DNA from 4 places in the Pseudomonas sp. LB3P31 genome. Region 2 is predicted to be linked to each of the others. Evidence: predicted binding sites of a transcription regulator. Region 2 holds the regulator's gene; each other region holds the start of a gene.
What was found. Region 2 encodes FliA, which starts transcription of late flagellar genes. Its sites were predicted from a motif close to CTAAAGTTTNNNNNNNNNNNGCCGNTAA; they were not measured.
Positions count from the first base shown of each region.

Region 1: flgM (flagellar biosynthesis anti-sigma factor FlgM) is a predicted target of FliA. The motif match lies at 1,646-1,673, and genes of this name have one in related genera.
Region 3: ACYZTK_RS20935 (flagellar protein MotY) is a predicted target of FliA. The motif match lies at 4,202-4,229, and genes of this name have one in related genera.
Region 4: ACYZTK_RS16170 (methyl-accepting chemotaxis protein) is a predicted target of FliA. The motif match lies at 1,239-1,266, and genes of this name have one in related genera.

Region 1 is NZ_CM142710.1:4,850,302-4,857,828, reverse strand. It holds gene ACYZTK_RS22165 (chemotaxis protein CheV) at 1-688, opposite strand, end outside; gene flgA (flagellar basal body P-ring formation chaperone FlgA) at 772-1,533, shown strand; gene flgM (flagellar biosynthesis anti-sigma factor FlgM) at 1,710-2,036, shown strand; gene ACYZTK_RS22150 (flagella synthesis protein FlgN) at 2,085-2,552, shown strand; gene ACYZTK_RS22145 (flagellar brake protein) at 2,644-3,390, shown strand; gene ACYZTK_RS22140 (MFS transporter) at 3,455-4,840, opposite strand; gene ACYZTK_RS22135 (glutamine synthetase family protein) at 4,911-6,152, opposite strand; gene ACYZTK_RS22130 (sensor histidine kinase) at 6,352-7,044, opposite strand; gene ACYZTK_RS22125 (response regulator) at 7,041-7,527, opposite strand, start outside.
Region 2 is NZ_CM142710.1:1,718,511-1,726,037, reverse strand. It holds gene flhA (flagellar biosynthesis protein FlhA) at 1-1,627, shown strand, start outside; gene flhF (flagellar biosynthesis protein FlhF) at 1,639-2,964, shown strand; gene fleN (flagellar synthesis regulator FleN) at 3,081-3,911, shown strand; gene fliA (RNA polymerase sigma factor FliA) at 3,908-4,648, shown strand; gene ACYZTK_RS07755 (chemotaxis response regulator CheY) at 4,813-5,184, shown strand; gene ACYZTK_RS07750 (protein phosphatase CheZ) at 5,207-5,995, shown strand; gene ACYZTK_RS07745 (chemotaxis protein CheA) at 6,017-7,527, shown strand, end outside.
Region 3 is NZ_CM142710.1:4,596,665-4,604,191, forward strand. It holds gene grxD (Grx4 family monothiol glutaredoxin) at 1-222, shown strand, start outside; gene bfr (bacterioferritin) at 434-907, opposite strand; gene ACYZTK_RS20915 (bacterioferritin-associated ferredoxin) at 1,107-1,325, opposite strand; gene ACYZTK_RS20920 (peroxiredoxin C) at 1,628-2,230, shown strand; gene rnt (ribonuclease T) at 2,418-3,092, opposite strand; gene pyrC (dihydroorotase) at 3,089-4,135, opposite strand; gene ACYZTK_RS20935 (flagellar protein MotY) at 4,295-5,212, shown strand; gene ACYZTK_RS20940 (argininosuccinate synthase) at 5,342-6,559, shown strand; gene ACYZTK_RS20945 (hypothetical protein) at 6,675-7,319, opposite strand.
Region 4 is NZ_CM142710.1:3,575,254-3,582,780, reverse strand. It holds gene ACYZTK_RS16170 (methyl-accepting chemotaxis protein) at 1-1,130, opposite strand, end outside; gene ACYZTK_RS16165 (LysR substrate-binding domain-containing protein) at 1,317-2,237, opposite strand; gene ACYZTK_RS16160 (NorM family multidrug efflux MATE transporter) at 2,396-3,790, shown strand; gene ACYZTK_RS16155 (putative bifunctional diguanylate cyclase/phosphodiesterase) at 3,899-5,572, opposite strand; gene rep (DNA helicase Rep) at 5,836-7,527, shown strand, end outside.

The DNA.
Region 1 (7,527 bases), 2.7 Mb from region 2:
CTTCCGGCTTTTTCCCTTCATCGACCAACTTGCGCAGGTAATCCAGTGCCTGCCGACCGTCATTCAGCGCCACCACTTCGACGCCAACCGTTTGCAGGCAACGCGAGACCTGCTTGCGCGCCACCGACGAGTCATCGACCGTCAGCACCCGCAGCGACAATGCCTTGTGCTGGGTTTCGACATCCACCACACCCACGGAAATCGCTTCCGGCGTGGGTGCCACTTCCGCCAGGACTTTCTCGACGTCGATGATTTCGACCAACTGATTGTCGACCCTGGTCACAGCCGTCAGGTAGTGATCGCGGCCAGTGCCCCTGGGTGGCGGATGGATCTCTTCCCAGTTCATGTTGACGATGCGTTCCACCGAGCGCACCAGGAAACCCTGGGTCTTGGTGTTGTATTCCGTAATGATCACAAACGGATTGCTTTGGTCCAGCAACCGGCCTGAACCGGTCGCCATCGCCAGGTCGAGGATCGGAATGGTCGCCCCCCGAATACTCGCCACACCGCACACGACAGGATTGGACTTGGGCATCAGGGTCAGCTTGGGGCATTGCAGCACCTCACGAACCTTGAATACGTTGATCCCGTAGAGCTGAGGTCCGTCGAGACGGAACAACAACAGCTCCAGGCGATTCTGCCCTACCAGTTGCGTGCGCTGGTTTACCGAATCCATTACACCAGCCATGCCCAGACTCCTAACACCAACGCTTAAGTGTGTTGCGACGCACATTCATTGCTAAACGGCACGGCGCTTGCTTTTTAACTCTTATGAACACAGAACCGACATTTTTCCGACGCCTGACCGCACATTTGCGCACTTTGCTGTGCGCGACGGCCGCCGCTTGCCTGTTCAACGCTGGCAGCCTTGCCCTTGCCGACTCGGTTACCTTGCCTGACATGCTTATCGGCGTGACCCAGGGTTTTCTTGAATTCACCGTAGAAGACTATCTGGCCACCAGTCAAACCGAAGGTCGCTACGAGATCGAGGTCAACCAGCTCGATCCGCGCCTGCGCATGCCGATGTGCGACAGGGAATTGACAGCCACCCTGGAAAGTCCGGCAAAGCCGCTGGGGCGGGTCACCGTCAAGGTTCGTTGCGAAGGCGCCTCGCCTTGGACGGTGTTCGTGCCTGCCCAAGTCCGACTGTTTCGCGAAGTAGTTACCGCCACCCGCCCCCTGCGCCGCTTGGGCGTGATAGAGCCTGAAGACGTGATTTTGCGTGAGCGTGACATCAGCCTGATCAGCCAGGGCTACCTGACTTCAGTGGACCAGGCGATCGGGCAGAAACTGACCCGACCAATGGTCGCCGATCAACTTGTTACCTTGGTGAACATCGAACAGGCAGAAGTGATCAGCAAGGGCGACCAGGTCGTGATCACAGCCCGCAGCGGCACACTCAGCGTGCGCATGCCCGGCGAGGCACTGTCCAATGGTGGTCTGCGCGACCAGATTCGAGTGAAAAACCTCAACTCCCAGCGAGTCATCAAGGCGCAAGTGATCGCGCCTGGCCAGGTGGAAGTGGCCATGTAGGACGCCAGTCAATGAAGACAGTCGCCGAAGAGATGGCGCGGCCTTCGACTGTTCCCTAAACTAAGCTTGGCAGGGCAAGTGCTGACGCGCGCAAGCTCATTGATAAATGGGCCTAAAGTTATCTTGGGTATGGCCGAAAACATGGCAAGCGTCCAAATACCCAGAGGTTTTTTATCATGGTCATCGATTTCAACCGATTAAACAGCTCTCCGTCACTTACGGGCAGTACACGTACCAGCGCCACCAAGGAAGCGGCTGAAAATGCCAAGGCCGCGCCGCTGAATACCCCGGCCCCAGAGGCCACTACCGTTAAAAGCGGGGAATCGGTACATCTCAGCAATGAGGCCCAGCAGTTGCAGAAGGTCACTGACAAGCTGCGCGATCAGCCTGAAGTCGACAAAGCCCGCGTGGCCGAGTTGAAAGCAGCGATTGCCGATGGCAGCTATAAAGTCGACAGCAACCGCGTAGCCAGCAAACTGCTCAACTTCGAAGCCCAGCGCTAGGCCCCGGTCTGCGCCAGGCTTTTGGACGCTTAAAACCCAAGGCCAGTCATGCACGATACCCATTTACTGCAACTGATCATCGACGACTTTGCCCCAGCGCAAGATTTGCTCGAGTTACTGCAAACCGAGTCCCTCGCCTTGCATGGTCGCGACATGCGACTGCTCGAAGACATTCTGGCGCGCAAGCAGGCTCTGATCATTCTGCTGGAACAGCATGGCCGCAAGCGCAGCGAAATCCTCGCCAGCCTCAACCTGCCGCTCAATCGCCAGGGTCTGGAACAACTCGCCAGCCAATCGAGCAACGGCGATCGACTGTTGTCGCAAAGCGACGTTCTGACTGATCTCCTGGCCCAGTGCCAGGCCATCAACGCCACCAATGGCCAGTCCATCATGATGCAACAGAGCGCCACGGCTACCCAGTTGAAAATCCTGCACGGTGGCGACACGCCTGCGCTGTATGACGCGCGCGGATCAACCTCCAGCCTGGCCAAACGTGGCCCGCTCAGTCAGGCGTGAACCTGGCGCGACCCCGTACTATCAAGACGAGAAACATGCTGGCAGAATGCTAGCTAGCCGCTGTCAAATTTTGTCTGGAGATTGATGAACCGTGTTCAATGCCTCAAGCGCGGAAGATACTCCGCAGCCACCCAAGGTGCTCACCACACCCCTTGAGATCTCCGGCACCCTGCGTCAGCTGCAAGACAGCCATGACCCGCTGATCATCACGTTCCATGAGCGCACGCAGCGTTTCCAGAGTTATCTGGTGGGCATCGACCGTGACAGCGGCACGATCGCCCTGGACGAAATGATCCCGCGTGACGGAGAACGCTTCCTGTTGGCCGGCGAACCCTTCAAGGTCGAAGGTTTTCACGACGGCGTGCGAATTGCCTGGGAAAGCAATGGCGCGCTGACCATCGACGAGTCCGGTGGCACTCGCTGCTATCAGGGCCCGCTGCCCGATGAAGTGGTGTACCACCAGCGCCGCAACGCCTTCCGTGCCGCGCTGAAACTGGCGCAACTGGTCGACGTCGATCTGGATGGAGAAAGACTCAAGGCGCCGCTCAAAGGCAAGTTGCTGGATATTTCCGCGACTGGCTGCAAATTGCGCTTCGACGGCGACATTACCGGCAGCCTGCAGTTGGGCCAGGTCTACGATCGCTTCGCCGCTGCCCTGCCGTTTGGCAAAATGACTGCCCCGGTTGAACTGCGCTACCTGCATTTCGAAGAGAAGATCTCCACCACCTTCGCCGGCGTGCGCTTCCACAACATGAGCGGCCTGGTGCAGCGTCAGGTCGAGCGATTTGTCTATCAGTTGCAGCGTGAAGCCCGTCGTTTCGACAAAGACGACCTCTGACAGCAGACGGCAAAAAAAACGGGCAGTCCCTTGCGGTGACTGCCCGTTTTTTTATGCCTGGAGATTAAGGACGCGCCTCGGTAAAACTCTGCTCACGCCCCTCATCCGGATCATCGGGTGATGGATCGTCGGTTTCCGGTTTGGATTCCGGCTCCAGCTCTGGTTCGGGCTCAGGCTCTGGTGTGACCGGATTCTGCATCTGGTCCTGAACCACTTGCTCGTCAACCCGCGGGTCGAGAGCTGCCACCAGGGGCGAACTGGACATGCTGTCCGGCATCGCCACGTGATGCAGCGGTGCATCGTCCACCTGATGGAGGTTGGTAACGGCTTTCGGCCGAATCCGCCACACCAGCACCAGTGCAAAGAAGCTGAAGAACGCATACAGCATCTGGCTGCCGAACAGCTTCATCAAGACCCCGGCCACCAGCGGTCCGATACTGGCGCCGACGCCGTAAGTCACCAACAGCATCGCGGTCAGGGAGACCCGGCGATCACCTTCGACGTGGTCATTGGAGAACGCCACGGCCAAGGGATACAGGCAGAACTGCACCAGGGAACAGAAGAACCCGGCGATGAACAACACTTCCAGCGGCACCTGTTTGAGAATTGCCAGCGGCAGCGCTGCCACTGCCAGGGTGAAAGCAAAGCAACGAATCAATAAGGCCCGATCGTAGCGGTCGGACAGCCAGCCCAGCGGCCACTGCACCAGCAGCCCGGCAAAAATGCAGCTACCCATGAACAGGCCGACCTGTTCGGTGGACAGCCCTTGCTGCGAGGCATACAGCGGCGCCAGACCGTAGAACGAGCCGACGATCAGGCCCGCGCCCAGCACCGTGCTCAATGACTGCGGCACCCGCTTGATAAAGAACCGCGGTTCCATGGGCGCCGGGTGCAGGGGTGCCGGGTGAATCCGCCGGGTCAGGGCCACTGGCACCAGGCACAGGGCGAAACACAGGGCAACCAGCATCAGCAACTCCAAACCCAGCGCCGGGTGCATGACCAGAATCAACTGACCCAACACCAGCCCCAGGTATGAAGCGATCATGTAGCCGCTGAACACCAGGCCGCGCTGCTTGGCTTCGGCCTGTTCGTTGAGCCAGCTTTCGATGACCATGTACTGGCACATCATGCCAAGGCCGACGATCACCCGCAGGAACAGCCAGGCGGGGAGCCAGTCAATCAATCCATGACCCAGCACGGCCGCGCCGACGATCCCGGCACAGGTTGCATAGGCCCTGATATGCCCGACACGGGCAATCAGCCGGTGACCAATCTTGCCCCCCAGCACCAGGCCGAAATAGTTGGCGGCCATCAAGGCACCCACCCACAGGCTGTCGACATTGTCGGCGGCCAGGCGCAGGCCCAGATACGTACTCAACAAGCCCGAGCCGATCAACATCATCAGCGAGGCGAAATACAGCGCTCGAAAGGATTTCCAAATTTGGCGCATCGGCGTTCCGAGCGGCTCCTTGCAGTAAGTGTCGGGCTATCCGAAAAGATAGCCCGGTGGCGCTGATTCGTCAGGCCTGGGCGGCCAATACACGACGCTCCCAGGGGGTAATTTCGTCAAGGAAGCTGGTCAACTCCAGGGTCTTCGAAGCGACGTAGCCTTCGATGAACTCCTTGCCAAACAGTTCCTTCGCCAAGTGACTACGTTTCAGACGTTCGAGAGCGGCATGCAAGGTACAGGGCAACGAAAGATTATCCGGCACCTCGAACTCACCCTGAATCGGCTCGCTCGGCTCCAGGCGTTTCTGCATGCCATACAGTCCGGAAGCGAGGCTGGCAGCGATCGCCAGATAAGGGTTGGCATCTGCACCCGGCAAGCGATTCTCGACCCGACGGGCGACTGGTGGACTGGCGGGAATGCGCAGGCCAGCCGAGCGATTGTCGTGGGACCAGCAGGCATTGTTGGGCGAAGCGAACGGATGGCACAAGCGCTGATAGGAATTCACGTTCGGCGCGAACAAGGCGGTGAAGTCCGCCAGGGCGGCCTGCTGCCCGGCAATGAAATGGCGGAACATGGCAGTCGGCTCGCCCGCCTCGTCACTGAAGACATTTTTCCCGCTGCCGATCTCGACGATGCTTTGATGGATGTGCATGGAACTGCCGGGCGTGTGCGCCAACGGTTTGGCCATGCACACCACGGTCAGGCCGTGTTTGAGCGCCACTTCCTTAAGCATGTGCTTGAACAGGAAGGTCTGGTCGGCCAGCAGCAATGGATCGCCATGCAACAGGTTGATCTCGAACTGGCTGACACCCATCTCGTGCATGAAGGTATCGCGCGGCAGGCCCAGGGCGGCCATGCATTCGTAGACTTCGCTGAAGAAGGGACGCAAGCCGTTATTGGAGCTGATGCTGAACGCGGACTGTCCATCTTCACGACGACCATCCAGGCCGACCGGGGGCTGAAACGGCTGGCTCGGGTCGGCGTTAGGCGCGAACACGAAAAATTCCAGCTCGGTGGCCACCACCGGTGCCAGGCCGAGCGCGGCAAACCGGGCTATTACTGCCTTGAGCTGCCCACGGGTGGACAGGTTCGAGCTTTCGCCGCTGAGTTCGTCGGCATCACAGATGGCCAGCGCTCGCGGATGCTTGCTCCATGGCAGGCGATGGATCTGAGCGGGGTCAGGAACCAGCGCCAGGTCGCCATCGTCACTGCCGTAGAAGCGTGCTGGCGGGTAACCGCCCATGATGCATTGCAGCATCACCCCCCGCGCCAGTTGCAGGCGACGACCTTCGAGGAAGCCCTCAGCGGTCATTACCTTGCCACGGGGTACGCCGTTCAAATCCGGCGTGACACATTCGATCTCATCAATGCCCGTCAGTCGCTGTGCGAGTGAGCGCTGGCCATCGGTTGTCATGACGCAATCCTTGTTATTGTGCGAGCCGCGAGCGGCGACCCGTACAAAATAGGCTCCGCGTGTTCGGAATATCAAGCAGCGCCAGGCAAAAATAATTTCAAGGCAAGTAAAGACTGAACAAGCCGCCGCCCAATGGACCGCCGTTACTGATCTCGGTACGACCGCCCTGGCCATTACGCTGATGCAACGCGGCAATCCTGCCGGCGAAATACAGGCCCAGTCCGGTGCTGCCAGTGCTGTGGTTGATGCCTTGGACGTAGTCGTCCTGACGCTGGATCATCTCGGGCGAGTAACCTTCACCATCGTCATTGACCGTGATCACCAGTTGGCCGGCGGCATCGCTGACGCTGATCAACACCGCCTGGCGCGCATATCGGATGGCATTGTTGATACTGTTGGCCAGCACCGAGGCGATCAGTTCCCGGTCGAAGAATCCCAGGGGGCTTAATGGATCTACTTCAAAGGTCGCCATGATCCCGCGACTGGCGAACACATCCTGATGACAGGCAAGCTGCGCCTCGATGAAGTCGTCCAGCTCGTGGTATGCCGGCTGCAGCGGCATCTGGTTGATGCCCAGTTTGTAAAGCCCGAGCAACTGCACCAGCATGCCGTTGAGATGGCCGAATTCGAATTCAATCACGCCGTGCTCCGGCGTGTGCCGCGCCGGATCAGGCAAGCGACTCAGCCATTGGCTGTGGGCCTGCATCAGCATGGCTAGGGAATTTTTCATGTCGTGCACGGTGGAAGCAATCACCGTGGAAAAGTCCAGTGCCGGTTCGTTGTGGTTCATGCGCCGAACGCCTTGATTTTCAGTTTCTGGTAGCGCGGGAAGCGCGGATCGGTGTCGGGCATCAGGCCGACCATTTTCAGGCAGGTCTGGCACTCGACGAGTTCGGCCGAGGGCGCACTGGTGTCGGTGCCATGCAGTAAAGACTGCGCCATGTTCAGGGCGATACTGATGTTCTTCGGTTGCAGCCCCAAGGCTTTGCGGAACACTGCCCGGGCCTCCACCAGGTTGCCGGTCTTGTATACGCGCACGCCCTGGCGGTTGAGGTCTGCGGCCAGGTTGCCCGAGTTGAGGATGGTCGGGTCATCGGTCAACTTCGCGATACCCTTCATCACGGTAGGATCATCGCCGTAGATTTCCGCGCAGTTCTTCAGCATCGAAGCACCCGCGTCGGGCTGGCCGAGCATTTGCAGTTGCTTGGCCACCACCAGCGCCGCCTCGGCGCTCATGAACTGCTCCATGCCGTCCAGGCGCTGCATCGCTTGT
Region 2 (7,527 bases):
CGCCGACCTCAACGCCGGTCTGATCGACCAGAACCAGGCCAAGGCCCGCCGTACGGAAGTGGCCCAGGAAGCCGAGTTCTACGGTTCCATGGACGGTGCCAGCAAGTTTGTTCGCGGGGATGCCATCGCCGGCCTGCTGATTCTGTTCATCAACCTGATCGGTGGCATGGCCGTCGGTATTTTCCAGCACGGCATGACCTTCGGCGACGCCGGCAAGGTCTACGCGTTGTTGACCATCGGTGACGGTTTGGTGGCGCAATTGCCATCACTGCTGTTGTCCACTGCCGCCGCGATCATGGTGACCCGTGCTTCCGGTTCCGAAGACATGGGCAAGCAGATCAATCGCCAGATGTTCGCCTCGCCCAAAGCCCTGGCCGTGGCCGCTGGCTTGATGGCGGTGATGGGCCTGGTGCCCGGCATGCCGCACTTCTCGTTCCTGAGCATGGCGGCCCTGGCAGCTGGCGGTGCCTACCTGTTCTGGAAGAAGCAGAACGGCGTCAAGGTACAGGCCCTGGAAGAGGTCAAGCGTCAGCAGGAAATGCTGCCATCGCCGGCTCGCGCCCAGGAAACCAAGGAGCTGGGCTGGGATGACGTGACCCCGATCGACATGATCGGCCTGGAAGTCGGCTACCGGCTGATCCCGCTGGTGGATCGCAACCAGGGTGGGCAGTTGCTGGCGCGGATCAAGGGTGTGCGCAAGAAACTGTCCCAGGACCTGGGTTTCCTGATGCCGACTGTGCACATTCGTGACAACCTCGACCTGGCGCCGAGTGCTTATCGCCTGACGCTGATGGGGGTGATCCTCGCCGAAGCGGAGATTTACCCGGACCGCGAGCTGGCGATCAACCCCGGCCAGGTCTACGGCACGCTCAACGGCATCACCGCCAAAGATCCGGCTTTCGGCCTGGAGGCAGTCTGGATCGAAGTCAGCCAGCGTGCCCAGGCGCAATCACTCGGATACACTGTGGTCGATGCCAGTACAGTAGTGGCCACTCACTTGAACCAGATTCTGTACAAGCACTCCAGCGAGCTGATCGGGCACGAAGAAGTGCAGCAACTCATGCAATTGCTGGCCAAAAGCTCGCCGAAACTGGCAGAAGAGCTGGTGCCGGGGGTGGTTTCGCTGTCGCAGTTGCTCAAGGTGTTGCAGGCCTTGCTCGCCGAACAAGTGCCGGTGCGCGACATCCGCAGCATCGCCGAGGCCATCGCGAACAACGCGGCCAAGAGTCAAGATACCGCCGCGCTGGTGGCTGCCGTACGAGTCGGCGTGTCCCGCGCAATCGTCCAAAGCATTGTAGGCACTGACTCCGAGCTGCCAGTTATCACGCTGGAACCAAGGTTGGAACAGATATTGCTCAATAGTCTGCAGAAGGCAGGACAAGGCTCGGAAGAGGGCGTTCTGCTGGAGCCAAGCATGGCGGAGAAGCTGCAGCGCTCGTTGATCGATGCGGCGCAGCGTCAGGAAATGCAAGGTCAACCGGTGATACTGCTGGTAGCCGGCCCCGTTCGCGCAATGCTTTCGCGCTTCGGTCGGCTGGCAGTCCCGGGTTTGCACGTGTTGGCGTATCAGGAAATTCCTGACAACAAGCAAGTGACCATCGTTGCGACAGTAGGGCCCAACGGCTGAGGTAGTGGTTTATGCAAGTTAAGCGTTTTTTCGCCGCCGATATGCGTCAGGCCATGAAACTGGTCCGTGACGAGCTGGGCGCCGATGCCGCGATTATCGGCAATCGCCGAATCGCCGGCGGCGTGGAACTGACGGCCGCCCTCGATTACAAGCTGTCGGCGCTGGCGCCGCGTGTTCCGAATATTGAACTCGAAGATGAACTGCGCAAGACCCAGTCGCGGATCGTCACCGCCCAGGCCGAACTGAGCCTGCGCAGCGAAGGCGAGAGCGACAAGGCGACCAATCGCCAGCTGTTTGCCGGCTTGCCACTGACCGCCGCCGAACCGCTGGTCGAACCAACCTACACCGAGCCTGCACGTCCGGCTCCAGCGCCTGTTGCCACCGGCGGCGTCGACCCACGGGCTTTCGACTCGATGCGTTTCGAGCTCAACAGCCTGCGTGAATTGATGGAAGTGCAGTTGGGCTCACTCGCCTGGAATCAGCTGCAAGGCAGCCGTCCGGCCCAGGCCAACCTGTGGCGTCGCCTGCAGCGCATCGGTCTGTCCGGCCCATTGTCGCGCGACCTGCTGGCGATGATTTCCGACATTGAAGAACCCCGTCAGGCCTGGCGCATGTTGCTGGCGCACCTGGCGCGGATGATTGCCACACCGGAAATCGAACCATTGGAAGAGGGCGGCGTGATTGCCATGGTCGGCCCGGCCGGCATGGGCAAGACCACCACCCTGGCCAAGCTGGCGGCGCGCTACGTACTCAAGTACGGCGCGCAGAACATCGCGCTGGTGAGCATGGACAGCTTCCGCATTGGTGCCCAGGAACAGCTCAAGACCCTCGGTCGCATCCTCAATGTCCCGGTGACTCACGTCGATCCAGGGCAATCGCTGGTGCAGGCACTGGACCCGTTGTTGCGCAAGCGCGTGGTGTTGATCGATACCGCCGGCCTGCAGGCCAGCGATCCGGCACTGCGCATGCAACTGGAAAGCCTGGCCGGGCGTGGCATCAAGTCGAAAAATTACCTGGTGCTGGCAACCACCAGCCAGAAACAGGTGCTAACCGCCGCTTATCACAGTTACAAGCGCTGCGGGCTCGCCGGCTGCATCCTGACTAAACTGGATGAAACGGCAAGTCTGGGCGAGGTGTTGAGCCTGGCCATCAGTCATGAACTACCGGTGGCCTACCTGACCGATGGGCCGCGGATCCCGGATGATTTGCATCTGCCGCGGCGTCATCAGTTGGTCAGCCGCGCAGTCAGCGTGCAAATGCAGGAAGAACCCAGCGAAGAAGCCATGGCTGACATGTTCGCTGATATTTACCACAGTCCCACCAAGCAGGTTGGCTGAGGTATTAATGAATCGTTTTTGTACCTACATCGATGGTCTGCCATGCATTGTTCAGTTGATGAACGCGCAGCCAGTAATGTGGCCTCCGTCTATGCAAGACAAGGTAAAGAAATAACATGGGCAGCATGCATCCCGTACAGGTGATCGCGGTGACCGGCGGCAAAGGTGGCGTCGGCAAAACTAACGTGTCAGTGAACTTGTCGCTGGCTTTGGCAGAGCTCGGCCGGCGCGTCATGCTTCTGGACGCCGACCTTGGGCTGGCGAACGTCGACGTCCTCCTGGGGCTGACACCCAAACGTACCCTGGCCGACGTGATCGAAGGCCGCTGCGAGCTGCGCGACGTTCTGTTGCAAGGCCCCGGCGGGATTCGCATCGTGCCGGCCGCGTCCGGCACCCAGAGCATGGTGCACCTGACCCCGGCGCAACACGCCGGGCTGATCCAGGCATTCAGCGACATCGGCGACAACCTCGATGTGCTGGTGATCGACACCGCAGCGGGCATCGGCGACTCGGTCGTCAGTTTCGTGCGGGCGGCCCAGGAAGTGCTGCTGGTGGTCTGCGACGAGCCGACCTCGATCACCGACGCCTACGCGCTGATCAAGTTGCTCAACCGCGACTACGGCATGAACCGCTTCCGCGTCCTGGCCAACATGGCCCAGAGCCCGCAGGAAGGGCGCAACCTGTTCGCCAAGTTGACCAAGGTCACGGACCGCTTCCTCGACGTCGCCCTACAATACGTCGGCGCGGTACCGTATGACGAAAGCGTGCGCAAGGCCGTGCAGAAACAGCGTGCGGTGTATGAAGCGTTTCCACGCTCCAAGTGTTCGCTGGCGTTCAAGGCGATTGCGCAGAAGGTCGATACCTGGCCGCTGCCGGCGAACCCGCGCGGGCACCTGGAATTTTTCGTCGAGCGTCTCGTGCAACAGACGGCAGGACCTGTGCTATGACCGCCAGTGGCTATAACCTCTACAAGAAGTCAGCCCGCGATTCTCAGGGCGAGTTGATCGAGCGTTACGCGCCACTGGTAAAACGCATTGCCTACCACTTGCTGGCGCGTTTGCCGGCGAGTGTCCAGGTCGAAGACCTGATCCAGGCCGGGATGATCGGCCTGCTTGAAGTATCGACCAAGTATGACGCCAGCAAAGGCGCGAGTTTCGAGACGTACGCGGGCATTCGAATCCGCGGCGCGATGCTCGATGAAGTGCGCAAGGGGGACTGGGCGCCACGTTCGGTCCACCGCAATACCCGGATGGTCAGCGACGCAATTCGCTCAATTGAAGCTAAAACCGGTCGCGACGCTAAAGATCACGAAGTTGCGGCCGAACTCCAATTGAGCCTTGACGATTATTACGGGATTTTGAACGACACCCTGGGCAGCCGCCTCTTCAGTTTCGACGACCTTCTACAGGACGGCGAACACGAAGGGCTGCACGAGGATGGCGCGAGTGCCCATACGGAGCCATCGCGCGACCTGGAAGATGAACGCTTCCAGGCTGCGTTGGCCGACGCGATTGCCAATTTGCCGGAGCGTGAGCGACTGGTGTTGGCGCTGTACTACGACGAAGAGCTGAACCTCAAGGAAATCGGTGAGGTCCTGGGGGTCAGCGAATCGCGGGTCAGCCAGTTACACAGCCAGTGCGCGGCCCGTTTGCGGGGGCGTTTGGGGGAGTGGCGAGCGCGCTGAAGGCAGTGTGGGGACACTGCAAACGGGCTGGCGGGTTTCACACGCGCCGGTCGCGATCTGTTGTGCTCCAGACAGTCATCGAGTGCTTTGCCGGATTGAATGAAATGGCGTGTCCAGGTGCTGGGCGCGTTTAAGACTGCTTGGAGGTCGAATTGGACAAGAACATGAAAATCCTCATCGTTGATGACTTCTCAACGATGCGGCGGATCATTAAAAACCTGTTGCGTGACCTTGGGTTCACCAACACGGTCGAGGCCGACGATGGCACTACCGCCATCCCGGTACTCAACAGCGGCAGCATCGACTTTCTGGTAACGGACTGGAACATGCCCGGCATGACCGGCATCGATCTGCTGCGCCACGTGCGCGCCGACGAAAAGCTCAAGCACCTGCCCGTGCTGATGGTGACCGCCGAAGCGAAGCGCGAGCAAATCATCGAAGCAGCCCAGGCCGGTGTTAACGGCTATGTGGTCAAGCCCTTCACGGCCCAGGCGTTGAAAGAAAAAATCGAAAAGATTTTCGAACGCATAGGTTGAGTCACTGCGCCACGGGGGAGCTATGGAGCAAGTAGAAATTTCACAGGGCGATTTTGAATCGACCCTGAAAAAACACGCCGTCGAATTGGTCGAGAGCCTTGAAAAGGGCAAGTTCGGCGACGCAGTGCAACTGATCCATGAGCTCAACCAGACCCGTGACCGCGGCCTGTACCAGGAGGTGGGCAAGCTCACCCGCGAGTTGCACAGTGCGATCGTCAATTTCCAGATTGACCCGCACATGCCGCAAGCCGAGGAAGTCTCGCAGATCACTGACGCCACCGAGCGCCTGGGTTATGTGGTCAAGCTCACCGAGGCCGCCGCCAACCGCACCATGGACCTGGTGGAAAACGCTACGCCCCTGGTCAACGGCCTGAGCCAGGAAGCGCAAGCCCTGAGCACCGACTGGGGCCGCTTCATGCGTCGCGAAGTCGGGGCTGAAGAGTTCCGCGAGCTGGCGCGTCGCGTCGACGGTTTCCTGACACGCAGCAGCGAAGACAACCGCGTGGTGTCGAGCAACCTCAACGACATTCTGCTCGCCCAGGATTACCAGGACCTCACCGGTCAGGTGATCAAGCGCGTGACTCAATTGGTCACCGAAGTTGAAAGCAATCTGCTCAAGCTCGTGCTGATGGCCAGTCAGGTGGACCGCTTTGCGGGCATCGAACATGACCGTCAAGCGATGCTGGCTGAAAAAGATCCACAAAAACATCTCTCTCAGGGTGAAGGTCCGCAGATTCATGCCGATAAAAGAGAAGACGTTGTGTCCGGTCAGGACGATGTGGACGATTTGCTATCCAGCCTTGGATTTTAGACCTGTAGGAGCACCCCATTAATGAGCTTCGGCGCCGATGAAGAGATCCTTCAGGATTTCCTGGTTGAGGCCGGCGAGATTCTAGAGCTACTGTCCGAACAACTGGTTGAGCTGGAAAGCCGACCGGATGATGCGGACTTGCTCAATGCAATTTTTCGCGGTTTTCACACTGTAAAAGGAGGCGCCGGCTTCCTCCAGCTCAACGAGCTGGTGGAGTGCTGTCACATCGCCGAGAACGTGTTCGACATCCTGCGCAAGGGTGACCGTCGCGTCGACTCGGAACTGATGGACGTGGTTCTTGAAGCACTGGACGCGGTGAACGGCATGTTCACCGAAGTCCGCGAGCGCAGCCCGATCACGGCTGCCACCCCTGAATTGCTGGCGTCGCTGGCGCGTCTGGCCGAGCCGCAATCTGCCGACCAGGCTGCACCGGTTGCCGAAGTGGCGCCTGTGGCTGAAAGCGAATCGGCTGACATCACTGACAACGAATTCGAACAACTGCTGGACTCACTGAACGCCGTCAAGGCCCAGGCAGAAGCGGCACCTGCTGCTGCGCCTGCGCCTGTCAGCACTACGGTGGCCAGCGACGAAATCACCGACGACGAGTTCGAGTCATTGCTCGATCAGTTGCACGGCAAAGGCCAGTTCGCCGTCGACGCCGTGGTTGCGCCAGCCGCCCCGGCAGCGCCGGTTGCTCCTAAAGCCGCCGGCGACAGCTCCGACATCACCGACGAAGAATTCGAAGCACTGCTCGACCAGCTCCACGGCAAGGGCAACTTTGCCGTCGAAGCGCTGGAGTCGGCGATTGCGTCTGCGCCAGTTCCGGCTGCGCCAACGGCTGCGGTCGTAGGCGGTGACCTGATCTCCGATCACGAGTTCGAAGCGCTGCTGGACGAATTGCACGGCAAAGGTAAATTTACCGAAGTCGGCACTGCTACCGGTGTCAGCGCTGCAGTTGCCGCGCCAGTGGCCAAGGCTGCTGCGCCAAAAGCAGTGGCCAAAGCGCCAGAGCCCAAAGCCGAAGCACCCAAGCCTGCGCCAGCCCGTGCACCGGCTGCGCCACCGGCTGAAAAGCCGGCCAGCGAAGCCGAGACCACCGTGCGCGTGGACACCGCGCGCCTCGACGAAATCATGAACATGGTCGGCGAACTGGTGCTGGTGCGTAACCGCCTGGTGCGCCTGGGTGCCAACAGCGCCGATGAAGCCATGTCCAAGGCCGTGTCGAACCTCGATGTGGTCACGGCGGACCTGCAGACCGCGGTCATGAAGACCCGCATGCAACCGATCAAGAAGGTCTTCGGACGCTTCCCGCGTCTGGTTCGCGACCTGGCCCGCCAGCTCAAGAAAGAGATCATCCTGGAACTGGTCGGCGAAGAAACCGACCTCGACAAGAACCTCGTCGAGGCCCTGGCCGACCCGCTGGTCCACTTGGTGCGCAACGCCGTCGACCACGGCATCGAGTCGCCGGAAGAGCGCGAAGCCTCGGGCAAGTCCCGTGGCGGCAAGGTCATCCTCGCGGCCGAGCAGGAAGG
Region 3 (7,527 bases), 2.9 Mb from region 2:
GCGTGTGGTGAAAAGTTCGCTTACGTGGACATCCTGCAGAACCCGGAAATCCGCGCCAACCTGCCAAAATACGCCAACTGGCCGACCTTCCCGCAATTGTGGGTCGGTGGTGAGCTGGTCGGCGGTAGCGACATCATGACCGAGATGGCTGCTGACGGTTCGTTGCAGACCACCATCAAGTCGGCTGTTGAAGCGGCTGCTGCGACCAAGACCGAAGCCTAAACGATTGGCTCCCCTGTAGGAGCTGTCGAGTGCAACGAGGCTGCGATCTTTTGATCTTCAGCAACTAAAAAGCCCCGCTCCTCGAAAGAGGAACGGGGCTTTTTATTGCGCTTGATAAGTTATGTCGATGTCGCCACTGCCATCGGCAAGATCGCAGCCTCGTTGCACTCGACAGCTCCTACTCAGCTCCTACCCAGCTCTTACACAGTTCTTACTCTTCGCCCATCTGCGACTGCAGATAGTTCTCAAGACCTACCTTGTCGATCAGGCCCAACTGAGTTTCCAGCCAGTCGATATGCTCTTCTTCCGACTCCAGAATATCTTCAAGCAGTTCACGGCTGCCAAAGTCGCCAACAGTCTCGCAGTGAGCAATCGCCACCTTGAGGTCGGCATGCCCGGTGCGTTCGATGCGCAGGTCGCACTCGAGCATTTCCCGGGTGTGCTCACCGATCTGCAGCTTGCCCAGGTCCTGGACGTTCGGCAGGCCCTCAAGGAACAAAATGCGTTTGATCAGCTTGTCCGCATGCTTCATCTCGTCGATGGATTCTTTGTACTCGTGCTTGCCGAGCTTGTTCAGGCCCCAATCTTCGTACATGCGCGCATGCAGGAAGTATTGATTGATCGCGACCAGCTCATTGGCAAGGATCTTGTTGAGATGCTGGATGACTGTAATGTCGCCTTTCATGATGGGGTCCTGCCCTGTATTAACTGTCTATAACGCAGAGTTTGAGCCGCACAACTAAGAGTGTCAAACCTAAGTTATTGAAAGTTAAGTGAAAATTAATCGGAATAAGAATGTTTGTGTTCCGCGTCTAGCGTCTAAGCGATTGATTTGCGGGCATAAAAAAACCGGACATGAAGTCCGGTCGTTTGAAATAGGGTATTTACGCGGCAGTAAATTCTACCGGGAAGGGAATGGCCGCCTGGGCGGTTTGCAGCTTGGTCAGGGTTTCACGCACCACTTCCTTGGCAAGGCAGGCGCATTTACCGCATTGGCTGGCTACGCCGGTAGCCTGACGGACTTCCTTGTAGCTGCAGCAACCTTCAAAAATTGCATCGCGGATTTGACCGTCGGTGACGCCAGTGCAGAGGCAGACATACATAAGTGAGAACCGTCGCTGGTTGTGACTCAATTGCGATGGATCTTAATGTTAACGAGAATGATTGTCAAAGTGCTTTCGGAAAGCTTCTTGTTATAAGCGCCTGTCACTGACGAACGGTTAGCGCTAAGGAAATCATCGGCCACGATATTTTACCGCGCCGGGGAAATCCATTGAGGACAGGCGAAAAACCCCGTGTATGATGGCCGGTCCTTATGAAGCGGGTTCGTGTCACAGGGCTGTCGCCTGAAGGTGGCAGGCTGGCACCGACCCGAAACTTCACGTTTCTACACCAGGAGATATCAATGAGCGTACTCGTAGGCAAACAAGCCCCTGACTTCACCGTACCGGCCGTACTCGGCAATGGCGAGATCGTAGACAGCTTCACCCTGTCGTCGGCCATCAAAGGCAAATACGGCCTGGTGTTCTTCTACCCACTGGACTTCACTTTCGTTTGCCCATCCGAGCTGATCGCTCTGGACAACCGCATGTCCGATTTCAAGAACCGCAACGTTGAAGTGATCGCGGTGTCGATCGACTCGCACTTCACCCACAACGCATGGCGCAACACCCCGGTGAACAATGGCGGTATCGGCCAGGTTCGCTACACCATGGCTGCTGACATGAAGCACGAAATCGCCAAGGCCTACGACGTTGAGTCCGAAGGCGGCGTGGCTTTCCGTGGCGCGTTCCTGATCGACGACAAAGGCGTTGTCCGTTCGCAGATCATCAACGACCTGCCGCTGGGCCGTAACATGGAAGAGCTGATCCGTCTGGTCGACGCTCTGCAATTCCACGAAGAGCACGGCGAAGTCTGCCCTGCCAACTGGAAAAAAGGCGACAAGGGCATGACTGCTTCGACTGAAGGCGTTGCTGCCTACCTGACCGAGAATGCTGCTGCTTTGTAAGTCGCATTCGAGGCACAAAAAAACCGGCCGCTGAGGCCGGTTTTTTTATGGGCAGGATGAACGCCTATCACTGTAGGAGCGAGCCTGCTCGCGATGGATTCGAGCGCGCCGCTGGGTGTCAGGCCGCCAGCGTTATCGTTGGCGTCCATCGCGAGCAAGCTTTGCTCCCACAACAGCGATCCGACAGTCAGTCGTTGAAGTCTTCCCAGCCGCCCATCTGTTTCCAGCGATTGACGATGCCGCAGAACAGCTCGGCAGTCTTCTCGGTGTCATAACGAGCCGAGTGCGCCTCGCGACCGTCGAAGTCGATGTCGGCTGCCTGGCAGGCCTTGGCCAGTACGGTCTGACCGTAGGCGAGACCGGCGAGGGTCGCGGTGTCGAAGCTGGAGAACGGATGAAACGGGTTACGTTTCATGTCCAGCCGCGCAACGGCCGCATTGAGGAAGCCCAGGTCGAAACTGCTGTTGTGACCGACCAGGATCGCCCGCTTGCAACCGTTGGCCTTCAGGGCCTTGCGGATGCCGCGAAAAATATCGGTCAGTGCGGTTTCTTCACTCACTGCCATGCGTAGCGGGTGATCAAGCTTGATTCCGGTGAACTCCAATGCTGCCGCTTCGATGTTCGCGCCTTCGAAAGGCTCTACACGAAAGAAGTAGGTGTGGTCCGGGTATACAAAGCCTTTTTCGTCCATGGCAATCGTCGTGGCGGCGATTTCCAGCAGCGCGTCAGTGGCACAGTTGAAACCACCGGTTTCAACGTCGACAACAACTGGCAGGTACCCACGGAAGCGAGCAGCCATCGGGTGACGCGAACCGCCGCCACCTTGACCTTCCTGTTCGTCGTCGAAATGGTCTTCACTCACGCGTGTTCCTCCAGCAGGCGCCAGCGCAGTTTTTCACCGGCGCGCAGCGGGATAACGGTCAGCTCGCCAAATGGCAGGCTGGTTGGGGCGGTCCACTCTTCGCGGACCAGGGTGATGCGATCGGTATTCGCCGGCAGGCCGTAGAACCGTGGGCCATTAAGACTGGCGAAGGCTTCGAGCTGGTCCAGCGCGTTGCGGTGTTCGAACGCTTCGGCGTACATCTCGATCGCTGCATAAGCGGTGTAGCAACCGGCACAGCCGCACGCGGCTTCCTTGGCATGCTGGGCATGGGGCGCGGAATCGGTACCGAGGAAGAACTTCTGGCTGCCGCTGGTGGCGGCGTCGAGCAAGGCTTCCTGGTGCGTATTGCGCTTGAGGATCGGCAGACAGTAGAAGTGCGGCCGAATCCCGCCCACCAGCATGTGGTTGCGGTTGTACAGCAGGTGATGCGCGGTGATGGTCGCGCCGACGTTGGCCGAAGCCTCGTTGACGAACTGTACGGCGTCAGCGGTGGTGATGTGTTCGAACACGACCTTGAGGGTCGGAAAACGCTCGACCACTCGACGCATGTGCTCATCGATGAAGATTTTCTCGCGATCGAATACGTCGACATCACCACGGGTGACTTCACCGTGGATCAGCAAGGGCATCCCGACTTCGGCCATGGCCTCGATCGCAGGAAAGATCTTGTCGATGCTGGTGACGCCAGAATCCGAGTTGGTGGTCGCGCCGGCCGGATACAGCTTGGCGGCGTGGACAAATCCGCTGGCCTTGGCCTCGCGGATTTCTTCAGGCTGGGTGCGGTCGGTCAGGTACAGCACCATCAGCGGTTCGAACTGGCTGCCGGCTGGGCGCGCGGCGAGAATCCGCTGGCGATAGCCATCGGCTTCAGCAGCGTTACGCACCGGAGGTACCAGGTTGGGCATGATGATGGCGCGGCCAAAGGTGCGCGCGACATCCGCGACGGTATTGGTCAACACGGCACCATCGCGAAGATGAATATGCCAGTCGTCGGGACGCAGCAGGGTCAGGCGGTCGGACATGAGGGGATTCCAGGCGGGTCAAACTGAGGGGAATGCTACCGGAAAAGACTCTTCCAGGCACTCGCTATCAAGTTTTGCGACAACCTTCCGATATCCAACAGGTATGCCGTAAACAAGTCTGTGTCGGTCTTTCAGTTGTAGAAGCCAGTGGAGCCTCCCGTGCGCCAGCGTTATTTAGCCTTGCTCAGTGTGTTTGCCAGCGTCCCGGCGATGGCGCTCACTTTCCAGACCCGCCTGGAGAGCATCGAGTGGACGGTCGAAGGTGACAAGTTCGAATGCCGCCTTGCCCAGCCGATCACTGACTTCGGCTCGGGCGAATTCGTCCGTCGCGCTGGCGAGCAGGCGACGTTCCGCCTGACAGCCTTCAACGCGATGCTGGGCGGAGGTTCCGCGACCCTGCTGGCCGCCGCCGCGCCCTGGCAGCCGGGACGAGGCGACATCGACCTGGGGTCAGTGCGCATCGGCAGTGGCAACGTGCTGTTCAATACGTCCCAGGTGCAGGCCGGACGCCTGATCAGTGGTTTGCTCGACGGCCGCAGTCCAGTCATCCGACATGCGTCAGGGGACGGACGGATTTCGGAAGTGCGGCTGTTGCCCGTCAAGTTCAGCCAGGCGTTCAACGACTACCAGGGCTGCGTGGCCAAGTTGCTACCGAAAAACTTCGAGCAGATCAGGCAGTCGCAAATCGGTTTCCCCGGAGAAGGCATGGACCTCGACGCCCGGGCCAAGGCGCAGTTGCAGGTGATGCTGGACTACATGAAGGCTGATCCGACGGTTAATCACATCGAACTGGATGGCCACTCCGACAACAGCGGTAACCGCCTGACCAACCGTGACCTGTCGCGTCGCCGAGCGTTGGCGGTGATGGAATTCTTCAAGGTCAATGGCATCCTCGAATCCCAGGTGACTCTGCGTTTCCACGGCGAACGTTATCCAGTGGCGCCTAACAGCAGTGCCGCCAACCGCGCGAAAAACCGCCGCGTTGCGGTGCGCCTGGAGCGTGTGGCGCCGGGCCAGGCCGCTCCTCAAGTCGCACCTCAGATCAGCGCACCCGGTACGGCGCCAACAACTTCCTGACTGACCGGTCATCGTCGCGCTCTCGACACAATCTGTCGCTTCGTCGTCATAAGCTGTCGCGCCTCTGTAAATTAACGCGCATGACCGGTAGACTCGTCGCCTTTCCGTAGAACCCCGTGGAGTGATGGCATGGCGGACGTAAACAAGGTCGTTCTGGCGTATTCCGGCGGCCTGGACACTTCGGTGATCCTCAAGTGGCTGCAGGATACTTATAACTGCGAAGTGGTGACTTTCACCGCCGACCTGGGTCAGGGCGAAGAGGTCGAACCTGCACGCGCCAAGGCTCAGGCCATGGGCGTCAAAGAGATCTACATCGACGACTTGCGCGAAGAATTCGTGCGCGATTTCGTTTTCCCGATGTTCCGCGCCAACACCGTTTACGAAGGTGAGTACCTGCTGGGTACTTCCATCGCTCGTCCGTTGATCGCCAAGCGCCTGATCGAAATCGCCAATGAAACCGGCGCTGACGCTATTTCCCATGGCGCCACTGGCAAGGGCAATGACCAGGTCCGTTTCGAGCTGGGCGCTTACGCCTTGAAACCGGGCGTGAAAGTCATCGCTCCGTGGCGCGAGTGGGACCTGCTGTCCCGTGAAAAGCTGATGGATTACGCTGAAAAGCACAATATCCCGATCGAGCGTCACGGCAAGAAAAAATCCCCGTACTCGATGGATGCCAACCTGCTGCACATCTCCTATGAAGGCGGCGTGCTGGAAGACACCTGGACCGAGCACGAAGAAGACATGTGGAAATGGACCGTCTCCCCGGAGAAGGCTCCAGACAAGGCGCAGTACCTGGAACTGACCTACCGCAACGGCGATATCGTCGCACTGGACGGCGTCGAAATGACCCCGGCCACCGTGCTGGCGACCCTGAACCGTATCGGTGGCGAACACGGCATCGGTCGTCTGGACATCGTCGAGAACCGTTACGTGGGCATGAAGTCCCGTGGCTGCTACGAGACCCCAGGCGGCACCATCATGCTGCGCGCTCACCGGGCGATCGAATCGATCACCCTGGACCGCGAAGTGGCTCACCTCAAGGACGAGTTGATGCCCAAGTACGCCAGCCTGATCTACACCGGTTACTGGTGGAGCCCTGAGCGTCTGATGCTGCAACAGATGATCGACGCATCCCAGGCCCACGTGAATGGCGTTGTGCGCCTGAAGCTGTACAAGGGCAACGTGATCGTCACCGGTCGCAAGTCCGACGAATCGTTGTTCGATGCCAATATCGCGACGTTCGAAGAAGACGGCGGTGCCTATAACCAGGCGGACGCAGCTGGCTTTATCAAGCTCAACGCGTTGCGCATGCGCATTGCCGCGAACAAGGGCCGCAAGCTGTTCTGAGCCCTTTAAGCCCGTGTAAAAAAGGCCTTGTCATCGACAAGGCCTTTTTTTTGTAGTGAATTCTGCAGACTGCCGGCGTGGTGCTCTGGTTGCGTGCGTCCAAGGCCTGCGCACCTCATTTTTCTGCTGGGTGTTCAACGTCACTCGTCTCTTCGTTCGGCAGGGAGGGTTGCGCCAACACCATCACCTCGTTTGAACTCTGATTGAATGATATGCAGTTCATGGAGCTGCCGTATTTTTTAGTGGGTTTCACCATTGCGCATTTGCTCAGCAACGCTTGCGATGCCTTCGACGTGATGCAGAAGATCAGATACGCGCGTTTACCCTGAAGCTGTTGAATGTCCTTGAGTCGGGAGCGGATCTCGGCCTTGCAGTTGTCAGCGCGCATGTCGACCACGTACAGGTCCTTGATCCTCTCGGACAAGCGCACGAAGCGTTCTGCCAGCCCTGACGTTGATCCATGGGGGGCTGGCTCCACATTGGGAGGCAGGGGTTCCGGACGTTCATCGCCGGTGAGTTGCATGAAGTGTTCATCAGACTTGAAGTCAGAGGGCGCGTAGAGCGATCGATAGTTGAAGTTCAATGTCGCAAAGAACAGGAACAACAAGTAAAACGGAAAGCTGATCAGGAACCACACGTATATCTCCCGATCTTCGTCATCGAGAAACGGCAGAGACACAGCCGCCGAAGCTTCAGACAGTGTCGCGAATATGGCAATAATTGACATGGGGTTGGTTATTCGCTGCTTGAGTTTGTTCATGGTTTTTACTCGTTTTGATGGTGCTTTTACTCAGTAGGTTGTTTGACTTTTAATGAGTTGGAAAGGTGATTAAGTGCTGAAGTGCTGTTAGGGTCAATATGCCCGGTTTTTGCGTGGGTTGATTGAAGTTTTTGTCGGGAATTATTGCTCGCAGTTACACGGATAGTGTCGCCGGCGCTAAGGGGAGGCCAATTGTTGATGGTTTTTT
Region 4 (7,527 bases), 1.9 Mb from region 2:
AAGGCCTGGCTCATCTGGTTAAACGCGCGAGCCAGCTGGCCGATTTCATCATGGCTGGATACGTTCAGGCGAACGCTCAAATCACCGGCACCCAAGGCTTCGGCCTGGCGCACCAGATCACCCAGCGGCGCAAGTTTGCTGCGCAACAACCACACCGCCGCCCCCACGGCAATCAACATCGCCAGCAGGCTGCCAATCGCCAATTGAATGCCGACGCTCCAGGTCACGGCGCGAATCTCCGCTTGCGGCATGCTCGCCACCACGGACCACGGGCCACCTTCGAACGGCACGGCCACGCTGTAGAAGTCTTCGGACTTGTCGCTCCAGAACTCGCCCTTACCCGGGATTTTCGCCAGGGCGACGAGGCTCGGCACCGCCTGCTCCAATGCCTGTACGCCAGCGATCGGCACCAGCCATTTGCCCTGCTCATCCAGCAAGGCCAGAGAGCCGGTCTGGCCGATGCGGAAGCGCTTGAGGTTGGCAAACTGCGCGTTCTGCGCATCGGTGTAATCGAATCCTACAAACAGCACGGCAATCACCCTGCCGCCGCTATCGCGTACGGGAGTGTACTGAGTCATGTAGGACCGCTCGAAGAGCAAGGCACGGCCGACGTAGTTCTGCCCGGCCATCAGGCGCGCATAAGCCGGGTGCGCGTGATCCAGCAACGTGCCGATGGCCCGCGTGCCGTCCTGTTTGCTCAGCGAGGTGCTGACGCGAATGAAATCTTCACCGTTACGCACGAACAGTGTGGCCACCCCGGCCGTCATCTGCTTGAACTCGTCCACTTCCTGGAAGTTGTTGTTCAGCACTTCGCTGCCAAGGTGCAAGCCCGGAGTCTGTACGCCTGCGACGGTTACCGGTTGATCTGGGTGCAGACTCAGGCCGGCGCTGAAACGCTTCTCGAACAGGCCGCTAAGACGCTGGGTGCTTTCGCGCAGCGTGCCATGGAAGGTGCTCAACTGATCGGCCAGCAACCGGGCCTCGCTGGCCAGGTGTTCTTCGCGGGTAGCGAGGTTGGCGGTGTCCAGCGAGCGCAGGGCGAACAGGGTGCTGCAGCTGATGACGATTGCCAGTATCACGGCGAGCGCGATACCCAGCTGAGAGGCGATCCGGGCGCGAGGTTGAGACATGACAGCTCCTGGCCAAGCGTCCGAATCCTCCTTGATCGGGTTGCACACTCAGCGAAATTTCTAATATTGGGGGTTGCGCGAAACCTGCACGAAGGTTCCACCTGCAGCTCTTCGGCGGCAAAACCCAATACTTGAGCTTTTTACCGGGATATAACCGCAGCCCGGCGCTGCAACCGCTCTATCGATTCAGCTCAGATGCTCGACGTCCGGCAGCTCCATGGCCCTGACCTCACTTTGCAGGAAGTCACTGAGCCGGCGCATGCGCTCTCCGCCGGGGCGGGTTTTCGGCCACACCAGGTAATACTTCTCACCGCTGGCAACCGCAGTCGGCCACGGCAAACTCAATCGTCCCTGGGCGACATCCTCGGCCACCATCAGCAGGTCGCCCATCGACACACCATACCCGCGGGCGGCAGCGATCATGCCTAATTCCAACGTATCGAACACTTGCCCGCCCTTGAGCGACACCTGTTCGGCCAGGCCCATGCGTTCCAGCCAGTTGCGCCAGTCGCGACGGTCCGGCGTCGGGTGCAGCAGTTCAGTGTGGGCCAGGCGCGTCACATCCCAGGGCTGTTCGTTCAGCAGATTCGGCGCGCCCACTGGGATCAGCTCTTCGGGAAACAGGTAGCTCGCCTCCCAATCCGGCGGAAAGTGCCCATTGCTCAACAGCACGGCACAGTCGAACGGCTCGTCGTTGAAATCCACTGAGTCGACGTCCATCCAGGCGCTGGTCAGTTGCACCTCGTTGCCCGATTGCAGGTGGCGGAATCGACTGAGGCGCGCCAGCAACCAGCGCATGGTCAGGGTCGAGGGCGCTTTCATGCGCAGGATGTCGTCCTCGGCGCGCAGGGTGTTGCACGCCCGCTCGAGGGCGGTAAAGCCTTCGCGGATGCCCGGCAGTAATAGCCGGGCCGATTCGGTCAGCTGCAGGTTGCGGCCACTGCGATGAAACAGTCGGCAGGCAAAATGCTCTTCGAGCGTACGAATATGCCGGCTGACCGCACTCTGGGTGATCGACAACTCTTCGGCCGCACGGGTGAACGAACTGTGGCGTGCGGCCGCTTCAAACGCCCGCAGCGCATATAAGGGAGGAAGACGACGAGACATGCAGAAAGCTCCTACAGCGCAATGACATCAACTTAGCAGAAACTCATCATGATGAGTTTTAGTCATGCCACCCATCCTTTTTATCCCTTTGTGAAATTCCCCCGGAGCGCCGAAAATCGACGGTCTGCTGTTCCCTTTGAAAATCGAGCGTGATGATCATGAAGCATCCAGCGCGTATTGAACTCTTGGCCATCCTGCGGCTGTCGGGGCCGTTGATTGCCTCGCAGTTGGCGCACATGCTGATGGTCCTCACTGACACCCTGATGATGGCGCGCCTCAGTCCCGAGGCGCTGGCCGGCGGTGGCCTGGGCGCGGCCACCTATTCGTTCGTGTCGATCTTCTGCATCGGCGTGATTGCTGCCGTCGGCACCCTGGTGGCGATCCGACAGGGCGCAGGCGATATCGTCGGCGCGGCGAAGCTGACCCAGGCAGGTTTGTGGCTGGCGTGGTTGATGGCGCTGGTTGCAGGCCTGCTGCTGTGGAACCTCAAGCCGGTGTTGTTGCTGTTCGGTCAGACGCCAGCCAACGTCCAGGCGGCCGGGGAGTTTCTGTTGATCCTGCCGTTTGCCCTGCCCGGCTACCTGAGTTTCATGGCCCTGCGCGGTTTCACCAGTGCGATTGGCCGGGCCACGCCAGTGATGGTCATCAGCCTCGCCGGTACGGTGGCCAACTTCCTGCTCAACTATGCGTTGATCACCGGCATGTTTGGCCTGCCGAAGATGGGCCTGGTAGGGATCGGGCTGGTCACGGCCATTGTCGCCAACCTGATGGCACTGGCGCTGGCGCTGCACATTCGGCGGCATCGCGCGTACGACGCTTATCCATTGCGCGAGGGTCTGTCGCGGCCCAACCGCCAGTACCTCAAAGAGCTGTGGCGGCTCGGCCTGCCCATTGGCGGCACCTATGCGGTGGAAGTCGGGCTGTTTGCCTTCGCGGCTCTGTGCATGGGCACCATGGGCAGCACGCAAATGGGTGCACACCAGATCGCCCTGCAGATTGTCTCTGTGGCGTTCATGGTGCCCGCAGGCATGTCCTACGCGATCACCATGCGCATTGGCCAGCACTACGGCGCCGGGCAATTGCTGCAGGCGCGGTTGGCAGGACGGGTCGGGCTGGTGTTCGGGGCGGCGGCAATGCTCGGTTTCGCGATGGTGTTCTGGCTGCTGCCGAATCAGCTGATTGGCTTGTTCCTGGACCACAACGACCCGGCATTTCGTCCCGTGATCGAACTGGCGGTGAGCCTGCTGGCGGTCGCCGCCTGGTTCGAGCTGTTCGACGGCACGCAGACCATTGCCATGGGCTGCATTCGTGGGCTCAAGGATGCCAAGACCACGTTCCTGGTGGGACTGGGCTGTTACTGGCTGATTGGCGCTCCGGCGGCCTGGTGGATGGCCTTCCATCTGGATTGGGGCCCAACGGGCGTGTGGTGGGGCCTGGCCCTGGGTCTGGCGTGCGCGGCGGTGAGCCTGACGCTGGCGTTTGAGTGGAAGATGAAGCGGATGATTAGGCGGGAGCCGGCTGGGCAGCGTTTCGACTTAGCCCAGACCGAGTGAGATCCCCCTGTAGGAGTGAGCCTGCTCGCGATAGCGGTGTGTCAGGTCACACTGTGTTGACTGACACATTGCTATCGCGAGCAGGCTCACTCCTACAGGGGTTTTGGGTCAGATCACGTATTCGATCATCGGCTGCTGACTGCTACCAAATGTCAAATACTCCACCAGCTCCGCCAACGGCAACGGCTTGCTGATCAGATATCCCTGCACCTGATCACAGCCGAACCCGCGCAACAGATCCAGCTGCTCCGGCGTTTCCACGCCTTCGGCGACCACTTCCAGATTGAGGTTGTGCGCCAGGTTGATCATCGCGTGCACCAGCTTGCGGTTCTCCTCGCGCTCCTCCATGCCACCAACAAAACTCTTGTCGACCTTCAACAAGGCGATCGGCAGGCTGTTGAGGTGGACGAATGACGAGAAGCCGGTACCGAAGTCATCCAGGGAAAACCGCACGCCCAGGCGCCCGAGAGCATCCATGGTCTGCTTGACCAGATCACTGCGGCGCATCACTGCGGTTTCCGTCAGTTCGAACTCCAGCCACTGCGCATCCACCCCGCGCTCGACGATCAGGCGGCTCAGCGTGGGCAACAACTGGCTGTCCTGAAACTGGCGGAACGACAGGTTGATCGCCATGTGCAACGCCGGCAGCCCGCGCTCGCGCAGCGCCTGCATGTCGCGCAGTGCCCGGGAAATCACCCAGTAACCCAGCGGCACGATCAAGCCGCTCTGCTCGGCCAGCGGCACGAATTCGCTTGGCGGCAACAGCCCGCGCTCGGCATGCCGCCAGCGCACCAGCGCTTCAAGGCCAACGATCTGCCCGTCTTCGAGGTTCAGCCGAGGCTGGTAATGCAGTTCCAGCTCATCGCGACGCAGCGCCCGGCGCAGCTCACTTTCGAGGTCGGCCATGCTGCGGGCATTGCGGTTGATGCGCTCATTGAAGATGTGGAAGGTGCAACCTTGAGTACTCTTGGCTTGCTGCATGGCGATGTGCGCGTGCCACATCAGCGGGTCGGCTCCGGCCTGGGCGCGGGCGTGGGCAATGCCCAGGCTCGAGCCTATCAACAGGCTTTCGCCGTCGACCCAGTAAGGCTCGGCCAGCGCTTCGGTGATTCTTTCGGCCATCCACTCGGCGCGCTGGGGGGCGCGGCGAGTGTCGATCAGCAAGGCAAACTCGTCGCTGCCCAGCCGCGCCAATTGATCGCCGACCTCAAGCTGGCTTTTCAGCCTGGCGACCACTTGCAGGATCAACCGATCGCCCGCCTGATGCCCCAAGGCGTCGTTGGCGTGGCGGAAGTTGTCGAGGTCCAGGTGTCCCAGCGCCAGGCCACGGCCGTCGTTTTCCACCAGGCGCGCCGCCAGCAGGGTCTGGAAACCCTGGCGATTGGCGATGCCGGTCAACGGGTCCTGCTCGGCCAGCCGTTGCAGGGTGGTCTCCAGCAAACCGCGCTCGCGCACATGGCGCAGGCAACGGCGCAACATGCCGGAATCCAGCAGATCGCGCACCAACCAGTCGCTCACTCCATCGGGCGGCGACGGCGGCTCGTGTTCGAGCAGCAATACCGTCGGCAAGGTGCAACGACCGGGCAGTGGCTGCAGCGCAGGGATCGTCAACAACACCGCGCTGCGGTTGTCATCGAACAGACTGCTGACAGACTCCCAGTTCGGAGCGCTGATAAGCACGGCCGAGCTCCCCATCGGAGCCAGACACTCGCGCAACAACGCTGCCCACGCCGGCTCTTCGGCCAGTAGCAGCAAACGCAAGGGTTCGACAGGCGTAGACAAGCTAGCTCCCTAGACTCTGCAATGGGGTTGGCGACGGACATTATGCCGCGCCACCCACCAATGACCAAATGACATCAGTTATCAGACGTGGCTTTTGTATCAGGAATTACGAACATTAGACGCAAATACATTACGTATCCTGCGTGAAAGTAACAAAACCGGCAAATACAGTTAGCGAGGTGCGTCACAAGTCGGAGAGAGCAGCACAAATCGCTGAGCCTGTTAAAATGCCGGCCCATTTCGCAAACGACTCCTGATTTCGTATGTCCCGACTCAATCCCCGGCAGCAAGAAGCCGTGAGCTACGTCGGCGGCCCTCTTTTGGTGCTCGCCGGCGCAGGCTCCGGCAAGACCAGCGTGATCACGCGTAAAATTGCGCACCTGATCCAGAACTGCGGCATCCGCGCCCAGTACATCGTCGCCATGACCTTCACCAATAAGGCCGCGCGCGAGATGAAGGAACGGGTCGGCACCCTGCTCAAGGGCGGCGAAGGTCGCGGCCTGACGGTTTGTACTTTCCACAACCTGGGCTTGAACATCATCCGCAAGGAACATGCTCGCCTGGGCTACAAGCCGGGCTTCTCGATCTTCGACGAAACCGACGTCAAGTCGCTGATGACCGACATCATGCAGAAGGAATACTCGGGCGACGACGGCGTCGACGAGATCAAGAACATGATCGGCTCCTGGAAAAATGACCTGATCCTGCCGGCCGAAGCCCTGGAAAACGCGCGCAACCCCAAGGAGCAGACCGCCGCCATCGTCTACACCCACTACCAGCGCACGCTCAAGGCGTTCAATGCGGTGGACTTCGACGACCTGATCCTGCTGCCGGTAAAGCTGTTCCAGGAACACGCCGATATCCTCGAAAAGTGGCAGAACAAGGTCCGCTACCTGCTGGTGGACGAATACCAGGACACCAACGCCAGCCAGTATCTGCTGGTGAAGCTGCTGATCGGCACGCGCAACCAGTTCACCGTGGTGGGCGACGATGACCAGTCGATCTACGCCTGGCGTGGCGCGCGCCCGGAAAACCTGATGCTGCTCAAGGACGACTATCCGTCCCTGAAAGTCGTCATGCTCGAGCAGAACTATCGCTCCACCAGCCGCATCCTGCGCTGCGCCAACGTGCTGATCTCGAACAACCCCCACGAATTCGAAAAGCAACTGTGGAGCGAGATGGGTCACGGCGACGAGATCCGCGTGATCCGCTGCCGCAACGAAGACGCCGAAGCCGAGCGCGTTGCCGTCGAGCTGTTGACCCTGCACCTGCGCACCGACCGGCCCTACAGCGATTTCGCGATCCTGTATCGCGGCAACTACCAGGCCAAGCTGATCGAGCTGAAGCTGCAGCACCACCAGATTCCGTATCGCCTGTCCGGCGGCAACAGCTTCTTCGGGCGCCAGGAAGTAAAAGACCTGATGGCCTACTTCCGCCTGATCGTGAACCCGGATGACGACAACGCCTTCTTGCGGGTAATCAACGTGCCGCGCCGGGAAATCGGTTCGACTACCCTGGAAAAACTGGGTAACTACGCCACCGAACGCAAGATCTCGATGTACGCCGCCACCGACGAAATCGGCCTGGGCGAAACCCTGGACGCGCGCTTCACCGATCGCCTGTCGCGCTTCAAGCGCTTCATGGACCGGGTCCGCGAGCAGTGCGCCGGCGAAGATCCGATCTCGGCGCTGCGCAGCATGGTCATGGACATCGACTACGAGAACTGGCTGCGCACCAACAGCTCCAGCGACAAGGCCGCCGATTACCGCATGGGCAACGTCTGGTTCCTGATCGATGCGTTGAAAAATACCCTGGAGAAGGACGAAGAAGGCGAGATGACTGTCGAGGATGCCATCGGCAAGCTGGTCTTGCGCGACATGCTCGAACGTCAGCAGGAAGAAGAAGACGGCGCCGAAGGTGTGCAGATGATGACCTTGCACGCATCCAAGGGCCTG